2 regions of the Robertmurraya sp. FSL R5-0851 genome follow, and region 1 is predicted to be linked to the other one. Evidence: riboswitches for the same ligand, from Rfam matches in the RefSeq annotation. Region 1 holds a riboswitch; the other holds the start of a gene.
What was found. A riboswitch is a leader RNA that binds a small molecule or an ion and turns the genes downstream of it on or off. The one in region 1 is predicted to bind cyclic di-GMP.
Positions count from the first base shown of each region.

Region 2: linked by a shared signal. The riboswitch ahead of sinI (DNA-binding anti-repressor SinI) and the one ahead of MKX65_RS24425 (hypothetical protein) in region 1 are both predicted to bind cyclic di-GMP.

Region 1 covers NZ_JBBOOE010000002.1:45,085-49,517, reverse strand. Annotated here, with positions in the region: gene MKX65_RS24450 (hypothetical protein) at 1-416, opposite strand, end outside; gene MKX65_RS24445 (hypothetical protein) at 509-907, opposite strand; gene MKX65_RS24440 (hypothetical protein) at 924-1,145, opposite strand; gene MKX65_RS24435 (hypothetical protein) at 1,163-1,600, opposite strand; gene MKX65_RS24430 (hypothetical protein) at 1,597-2,130, opposite strand; gene MKX65_RS24425 (hypothetical protein) at 2,504-2,824, opposite strand; cyclic di-GMP riboswitch class II at 3,047-3,129, opposite strand; gene MKX65_RS24420 (CARDB domain-containing protein) at 3,529-4,433, opposite strand, start outside.
Region 2 covers NZ_JBBOOE010000001.1:723,360-727,792, reverse strand. Annotated here, with positions in the region: gene MKX65_RS03840 (helix-turn-helix domain-containing protein) at 1-49, shown strand, start outside; gene MKX65_RS03835 (IS4 family transposase) at 260-1,375, opposite strand; gene sinI (DNA-binding anti-repressor SinI) at 1,690-1,824, opposite strand; cyclic di-GMP riboswitch class I at 1,857-1,950, opposite strand; gene MKX65_RS03825 (pseudouridine-5'-phosphate glycosidase) at 2,726-3,640, opposite strand; gene MKX65_RS03820 (PfkB family carbohydrate kinase) at 3,654-4,433, opposite strand, start outside.

The DNA.
Region 1 (4,433 bases):
TTATTTAACTCCTTCCCTACTTTGTTAAAATTCGGTTTCACAAAGAATGTATCTTCCAATTTAAACTCCTGGATCATGTCATAGTAGAGGAAATTGCTTTTAATAGCCTTATTATCAATTTCAACTACCTGAAGCAATAATCCCACGTCATATAAATACTCATTCAAAGCAAGATAGTCGGTCTCATATACCTTTTTGGCAATGAATCGACCGACTAACCCATGTTTCGTAAATTCATGACGCTTCACTTCTGACGATTTCAATTGTTCTCGTATGGAAGATGAAAGCTTTTTTAGTTTTCCTTCTGATTGTTTCAGTTCTGGGTAATACCCATCCTCGATGAATGTCTCCATGAGAGAAGCTGCAATAGAAGGTTTATTCGCCTTTTGTCCTTTTTTCTTAACCATCTTTATCACCTCATAGACCCCCTATCTAGCATGGCGGGAGTCTTATTGTAAGAGCCCCACTAGAAAGGGAGTTTACTTATGAAGTAAGTAAAATGTTTATATTATGCCACTTGATAAATCTCCATCGGATCAAAGATAGACCAAAGAGCAAAATCCTGTTCAACTTGTTTTCTATTCGGTGAATAGATATAAACAGATTCCAGGGAAAATACTTCAAAGTCTATTTTAAAAACTTCCAAAGGGGACCATTTTTGCTCTTTATCAGCTGCCTCAATGTTTTTCAAAGAAGTAGAAATTCGTTCTTCTACTTCTTTGTCGATACAATCAATGACTTTTCCATACTCAGCTTTAAGATAAAATTCATTCATTTCACCTTTTAATAAAATGCTGCTACAATCACGATGTTGATAAAGAAAGTCAATGATACAATCCTCTCCAATAAAACAATCAGAAATTGTTGATGGGTTCATTAATGTTGCTTTAAACATTATTTTTTTCATCTGAATTCCTCCTAAATTATGCTGCTGTCACAACATCTAAGATTATTAATTCACCTGACTTCACGCCCACTTGTAACATGAGTGCATTGCCAGCTACCTTCCCAACTTCTAATAGATATAAATAGCCATGCTCAGGAGAGAAAGATTGATATTCTCCTTCTTGCTTTAGCAATCGAAGCACTCGGCCTTTGTTACAATTAAAATAATCTAGAAATCGATTTTTTTTAGACTCTGCCATGTGTAATCACCTTAACCTTATATTTGATTTTGAACTGAAGAGAGCGAATCAATAAGAGAAGCAACATGAGTAGTTCGGATACCACGTAAATCACTACCATGTTGAGCTTTTAAAATTTGTCGTGCATGAGTAGCATCTACTGCAGAAATAATTTCTTCGTTACGAATCCATTCTTCATGCTTGCGAACCAAATACGACATTTTAAAAGCAGTTCGATTCCGTCTCTCTCCTCTGTACACTTCCTGACTAGGTAAAACTGCTGTCACCTTATCCAACTTAAGGAATAAGGGTGGGTTGTTTTCACCTTGATCGATGTTGAAAAACGCATGATCATTTAACATAAGGTGATAAACATGAATGTCCCCTTCAGCAATAACCTCTCCATTTCGATAAATGCGGTTTTCAGTAACTACAAATTGTGTCTCAATCCCCGTATAAAACTCGATCATCATCATGCAATTTCCTCCTGTAAACACGAAAAAAGATCGAAACCTTCGCTTGGAACTAAGTCCTCTCGAAGAATATCAATCTCATTTAATGAATCCGCCAATTTTAAGTTTTTGTTTTTTCTACTATGAAGTTTAAGAGTTAAAGAGTTGTTAGATACAACAGCACTTATCCCTTTCTTCATATAAAGTCCTCTAGGGTCAATCATTTGATATGACGGCCTTTTCCTTAATTCCTTGAACCAATCAACATCCTTCATAGATGGGTACTCCAGAATACATTCCACACAAGTTACAAGCGGTTCAAGACAACCAATGGTTAGATCAAAAAGGTAAAGTCCACCATGTAACTCTCCATCAAAACTTACTCGATACGCCTTCATTGTGGTTCGTGGTTGGTTTTCAAAAGGTTCAATTCGAAACTTTGCTCCATCCATGGACCATTCAAAGCCTTTCTTTACCGTTTTAAAATAGATCCCTTTTAGTCTCTTTTCTAAATCAACAGGCTCGATAGGAGCAAAACAAGTAATTTTAAACATGTTCATCATCTCCTAACTGCCTCTTAATACAATCCTTAGAAAAAAAGACTCTCCCACTCTTCTTGTAGAAACCCTCTTCACAAGAATTTTTGCAACTAGATACATAGCCCATAAATCAACGCCCCTTCTTAATGTTTTAAGATAGTTTTTTTAACTTCCCTCTCCATTTAAAACCACGCAAAAAAGCGCCCTTTAAGAATGGACTTTTAATAAACACTACTAATGTTAATAGTGTTTGAGTCTCATCCCTAAAGGACGCTTGTAGTTTAAAATAGAATGCCCGCTAACCAAATGATCGGTTGCCAAAAAATAAAAAAATTAGAAAAAAACTATAATCAAATTTTATCATTTTTTGGTACCTGGATTCAAGACATTATAGTAAATTTGCTACAGTTTCAATAAATTCTGGGTTTACTTCCACTTTAGCTAGATTAGATAATTGTAAAGCTTGTTCTTCTGAAATGTATACTTTGTTTTCACTTTCTTCAAAAGATAACTTCTCTTTTTTAATTTGACTTAAAGGAATTTCTCTAAGAGAAGAAGCAATTATTTCAGGTGTTACATTAGAGATCCCGTTATTGCACGAATGAATCTCTTTTGTTACGTAGATTAGTTCTGTTACTGATTCGTGTTCTCCTTCAAATACCACTCTTTTAATATAATAAAGTACATTTATAATTGATTCATTTGTCATGAGATATCATCCTTTTATTCGTGTGTTAACTATAGTGTACATAATTAGAAAATTGATTATTGTAGATTTTCACAATATATTAGGGTACAAATTTAAAAAAGTATAGAATATTATCTAATCAAGTTAAGGTTACTGCCTTATTCATACAGTAACTTGTAAATTGAAAGTTTGTAATTTCTAAATTCCCTAAGTTTTTCATTATTCATTCTCCTCTTAATTCATACTAAGAGGGTCGGTTACACTAGTTGCTCCACATAATCCAAGTGTCCAAATAAAGATTATATTTCTCAGCTTCCCCAATTCATTGGTTTAGTATCTGATTCAATGTTTACATTATTAATTATCACTTTGTGTAATTCAGAATTTCATTATTCCTTACCTATAATATACCAAATACACCAAAAATGGTATATTTTTAATTCAATTTACCCATGTTTGTATATATCTATATAAATATAAATACCAATTTATATTTTTATCCTTTATCAGACTAAAATGATTATAATACAGAATTTTGATAGTGGAAATATTTTTGGATGGGTAATGTGGAGGAAATTGTTACCAATAAGGAATCATTAAGTGGTTATCTATCAATTATCCAATATGTATATTAATCTATTCTTAAATTTATAAGGTACACTATTATTTTATCATGAAATGTTTAAGAAATATAAAAAAAGCAGATGTATACATCTGCTCCAATCTTAAAATCTTCTGTGTATCCTGAACGTTTTAAAGGAATCTGAAATTATCTCAATGTATACTGTTGTTTTTTTTACAACTCCATTTGAGTATTGAACTTCAAATTCAAAAGCTGCAGGTCCAACCTTTAAGTTCTTGGGATATTCGAGGAAAGTTACATCATACAATTCCCCTTTATAGAGAATATTTGTTTGATAGTTTAATGGCACGGAAGTATTAACAAGTGATTGGTCTGCTCGACTCGCTTTGAGTGTTGCTTTCACGTAGTTTGTCGGATATGGCGAGGTTTCTGCATCCAGCAAGAACTTTTCCCCACTATAAAACTGGTTAGGTTGATTTCCCTCTTTTAAGTGCTGCTGTTTCCAAAGTTCCGTATGGTTAACGTATCCATTAATAATTAAAGGTTTAGAATAGAACCATGTAGAGGTTCCAATTTCATCGTAACCATCATTGACTGTTGTTCGTATATCGTATCTTCCAACCTCTGTGACAAATGAATAACATTGCTCGACTCCACTTGCAACATTTGTTCTTGAAAGAACTGTGGATTCTGTTCCATTATCCTTTTTAATAAAGATCTTCACCGTTAATGGGTTGTTATCTTCATCTTGTGGTCTAGAACAGACTTGTACGGTATCGCCTTCATATACATCAGTTGGAGTATAAGTGAGATCAACGGTTGGCAACGTATTAACTAGAATAGTTCCCTGTTTAGTATTATCAGCATCCGTTTCATTGGTTTCAGCAATCACATTATTGTCATCCACCTTAAACATAAAAGTTCGATTGCCAGATGTCTCAGCTGTAAAGGTATAGGTTAAGGTCTGGTCGCTACCAGAATTATGCGACGGTATATCTAGTTGTGTTTTACGATTTCCTTGTTCATAGAAACCAACTTTATAAGCTC
Region 2 (4,433 bases), on a different contig from region 1:
ATTTCTTGAGTTTAATAAATGGAGAAGTAACCAATCAAATAATAGCTAATGCAAAAAAGACAAAATCCAGGTGATTTTGTCTTTTTTTGGCTCTTTTTTTATACTTTGTAGCACTAGCGTTGCATAAATAGTGTCTTAATTTTCAGTTTAATTGTTCTTCCGGTTTGGAGCCAAAAAGGTAAATCCCTAATTAAAGGTGGCTCCATCCATTTGGAAATTTATTTACAATTAGACCTGTGTGACAACGACAATTAGTTTATTAAGGGATAGCTTTGCCTTCAATTTTTCGAAGCCAGATGTGTGCTGGTTTCCATAAGGCTGCCCTTAAATAACGGCTTATTTGTAAGGTTTTTCGCTTACTTTTTGTTTCAATTTGTGCTAGAACATGTAAGCAAAATACAATCAGCGCAATAAAAACTTGATTCTGAATGGCCCAGTCACTTTGTCCGTAGAATTTCTTTATGTTGAGATGTTGCTTAATCCATTTAAAAAATAACTCAATCGCCCAACGAGATTTATACATTTCAGAAATTTCTTCGGCACTCAAATCAAAGCGATTCGTGATTAAGTGAAGTAGGTTCCCTTTTGAATCCATGACTTTTAAAAGGCGAAAGTAGTTTTCAGCTCGATTTTGAATCGTACCAATGATCACCATTTGATCCGACAAAACAGTCGTTCCTTCTGGGAGTTTAAAATCACAAACTTCCCTGATGACGGCATTTTTTCGCAATCTGGTGAGGAAAAAGAAACCATCATCGGTCATTCGATCAAAGCGTTCGTAGTCTAAGTATCCACGGTCAAACACATACATGCATTCTTTGTCATCCACCATGATTTCAAGCTGATTGCGATCATGTTCCTTTGCCGTTGTCATGATCGCTTTTTCAGGATAGGAAATCCCTTTTTCCATAAACACAAGGCGTAGATGCAGTTTCACACCGGCCTTTGTTTTGCGGAATTTAGCCCAACGATGATTGGTCAAATTCAGTGGCAATGTGCTTGAATCGATGATTTTTAACGGCATGACCAGTTTTGTATAGTGTGTTTTAGCATGAATTTGTGATACTAAATCGAGAAATAGCCTTTGGAAAAGGTCAGGATTCAACCCATTTAATCGACGTGATAACTGAGAAATACTAATAGAATCAAGGTTGATCTCCTTTTGAAGTTGGTCATTGAAAAGACTATCACTTAGTGCATGAAGACTCTCAACTTCCTGTAATTGTGCAAACAGGAATAATTTTAGGAACGATTCAGTCGTTAATTTTTTCGTATAGAAATCTAATTTCAATGTTTTCACTTGCTCCTCAAATAAATGAGAATTAATTGGTGAAAACCATTGTCCAAATGAATTTTTTCGTGTAATCTTGTCCATGTGAGATGTCCTTTATTAGTGGATTTGGACGGGTTACCACCTGACTTTTCCATTATAAAGGACTTTTTCTTTGCACAAAACGAAAATAGTGAAGATTATGGGTATTTTTAATATTGAAATTTAATTAGTGCAACACTAGTGACTTTGTAGCATAATTTTAATAAAAATAGCTATTTCCACGTTAAAATCGGCTTTTAGATTTTAACAACAATCTTTATGAAAACTGCCTATTACAAAACAAAAAGCATTCCTATCCGGTCCATCCTTAACAGAAATACTTTCATTATATGTATGAAACAACACTGAGTTTCTTTTTATCTTTTGATTTCAGTCTCATCTAAAAATCTTCTAATCTCTTCTTTCTCCAGGCCCAACTTTTTTGCTTCAATGATTAACATCATCCACTCATAGTCTAGCTCTTCTAATGTCACTTCACTCGTTTCCAACATTCCTCAATCTCCCCCTAAAATACAATCGTATTCCAGGCAGTCCAGCCGTCTTAGCAAAAAACTTCCAACTACCTTAGACCTGCGACTTTGCGTCCCCCCTTTTCAGAAGGTTTGCCTTTTTCTGCGTTTTATTCTCCTAATGTGATTCACTTATCAATCATTTTACTACTCGATTTTAGTAAATTGTGTAAAAATTTGTCATACACTTAAAAACTATCCCAACTTTTTAGCAACAGTATTCGACAAAGACCTCCATAAAGAACAATTGAACACCAAAGGGTACATACATTTTTTTACATTTATAAAAATTTGCACAAAAATCATAAGTCTTCCTGTCGCCCACTGTCGAAATCATTTTTAAAATTTTCTGACTTTTGTTAATTAAGTCTTTATTCCTAGTTTTTGTTTCTCATAGGCTTTCAATTTTCTTTGGATTGGTATGATATTTACATGTACCCTTTCAAGTGTAATTGCGTCAAAAAATGGTAACTTTGTTAGGTTATGACCACATATAGGACAGATCCACTCCCCTGCTTCCGAACTGCTGTAAGAAGGGCGATAGCATTTGTCACAGTTTTTCCGGTACATTCCTGCCACCTACTATTCTAATAGTTTTCGTTTGTTATTCTGTTATTTTTTGTTCTATATAAAGAATTACTTACTTTTATTTTAGACGCAAGTACAGTTAAAACTAAACACCCTAAAGTGACCATTTTTTCGTTATAATGAACGATTTTCTTTCATTTTCATCTCCATTCTCCTTATATCTTACTTTTACAATTTTTTTTAAGAACAACTCGTTCGTAACAATGTACAGATCGACCTATTGTAAAACTATTTCTATTTTTATGCATAAAAAAAGGAATCAGTCCTTATTAGACTGACTCCTTCATGATAATTTTTAAGATAAAGTGTTAAGTTGAACAGCTATTTTTGATCCAACATCAGCATTATTTTTCACCAATGCTATATTAGCTTCCAAGCTTCTTCCTTCTGTAAGTTCTTTCACCTTTGCTAAAAGGAATGGAGTAACATTTTTACCTGCAATCTCATTTTCCTTTGCTTCTTTTAATGCCGATTCAATTACACCGTTGATAAATTCCTCTTCAAGAGCATCTGTTTCTGGGATTGGGTTCGCAATAACCACTCCACCCTTCAATCCTAGCTCCCACTTTGTATGAATCATGCTTGCTGCTTCTTTTTCATCTTCCACTTGAACGTTCACTTGGAAAGGACTTGTTCTTGTATAAAAAGACGGAAGAACTTCTGTACCAAATCCAACGACGGGCACCCCATGCGTTTCTAAGTATTCAAGTGTTAAACCAATATCAAGAATCGATTTTGCTCCTGCACACACAACAGCCACATTGGTTTGAGCAAGCTCTTGAAGATCAGCTGACACATCCATTGTTACTTCAGCTTCACGGTGAACTCCACCAATTCCACCGGTTACAAATACTTCGATCCCAGCAAGTTCTGCACAGATCATCGTGGCCGCTACCGTTGTAGCTCCATTTTTCTTTGTCGCCACTAGGTATGGTAAATCTCTACGGCTCGCCTTTTCAATATCATTTCGAGTAGCAAGCAGTTCTAACTCTTCGTCTGATAAACCGATTTTTATTTTTCCGTCTAAAATAGCTATCGTTGCTGGTACGGCACCATTTTTACGAATAATGTCTTCTACTTCCTTTGCCGTTTGTACATTTTGTGGGTACGGCATTCCGTGAGAAATGATCGTTGATTCTAATGCCACGACTGGTACATTATTTTTTTTCGCTTCTAACACTTCTTGTGAGTATTCTAAGTATTTTTCCATGTTTGATTGCTCCTTAGTGAAAATTATGTTGAAAAGCTTCTTGTAGCTGCTGATGATTCAATGACGGGTTCACCGTTTCTTCCGTTGCTAATGTTAGCATGGAACAAGCCATTCCAATTTTGCACGCATCTTCGGTTTTTAAGTCACGTAAATAGGCATAGACGATTCCTGCAACCAATGCATCTCCAGCCCCCGTTACATCAACCACATCAACCTTTGGCGGCAACAAGACACCCGCTTCATTCGCTTTTGTAAAGTAAATAAGTCCTTTATCCCCGCGTGAAATAACCACTCGTTCAACGCCCTTTTTCATAATCACTTCTGCCGCTTTAAAAAAGTCACCTTCGTCTTTGATTGGTTTCCCTGATAAAGCCTCAGCTTCATCCTTATTCGCGATCAGCCAAGCCACGCCATCAAGATTTTGTGGCAGCTTTTTAATTTTTGGAGCTGAAACTGGGGTAATGACAAGTGGAATCGCTTCTTCCCTACAGCGATCAATCACTTTAGCAAGTACGTCAGAAGGGAAGTTTGTATCAATCATGACAAGCTCTGTTGATGCAAGAAAGCCCCAGCGCTTTTCAACAAAATCTAGATCGACAGAATCATATATGCTCATATCTGCTAAAGCAACCGCCATTTCGCCATCTACATCCAAAACAGCCGTATACGTCCCCGTTGCTTCATTAGGAAGAATTTTTGAAGGCTCTATATCTACGTAAGACCTGGTGTAGTCCAGTAGCCATTTGCCTTCATGATCGTCGCCTACAACGGTCATAAGAGAAACATCGAATCC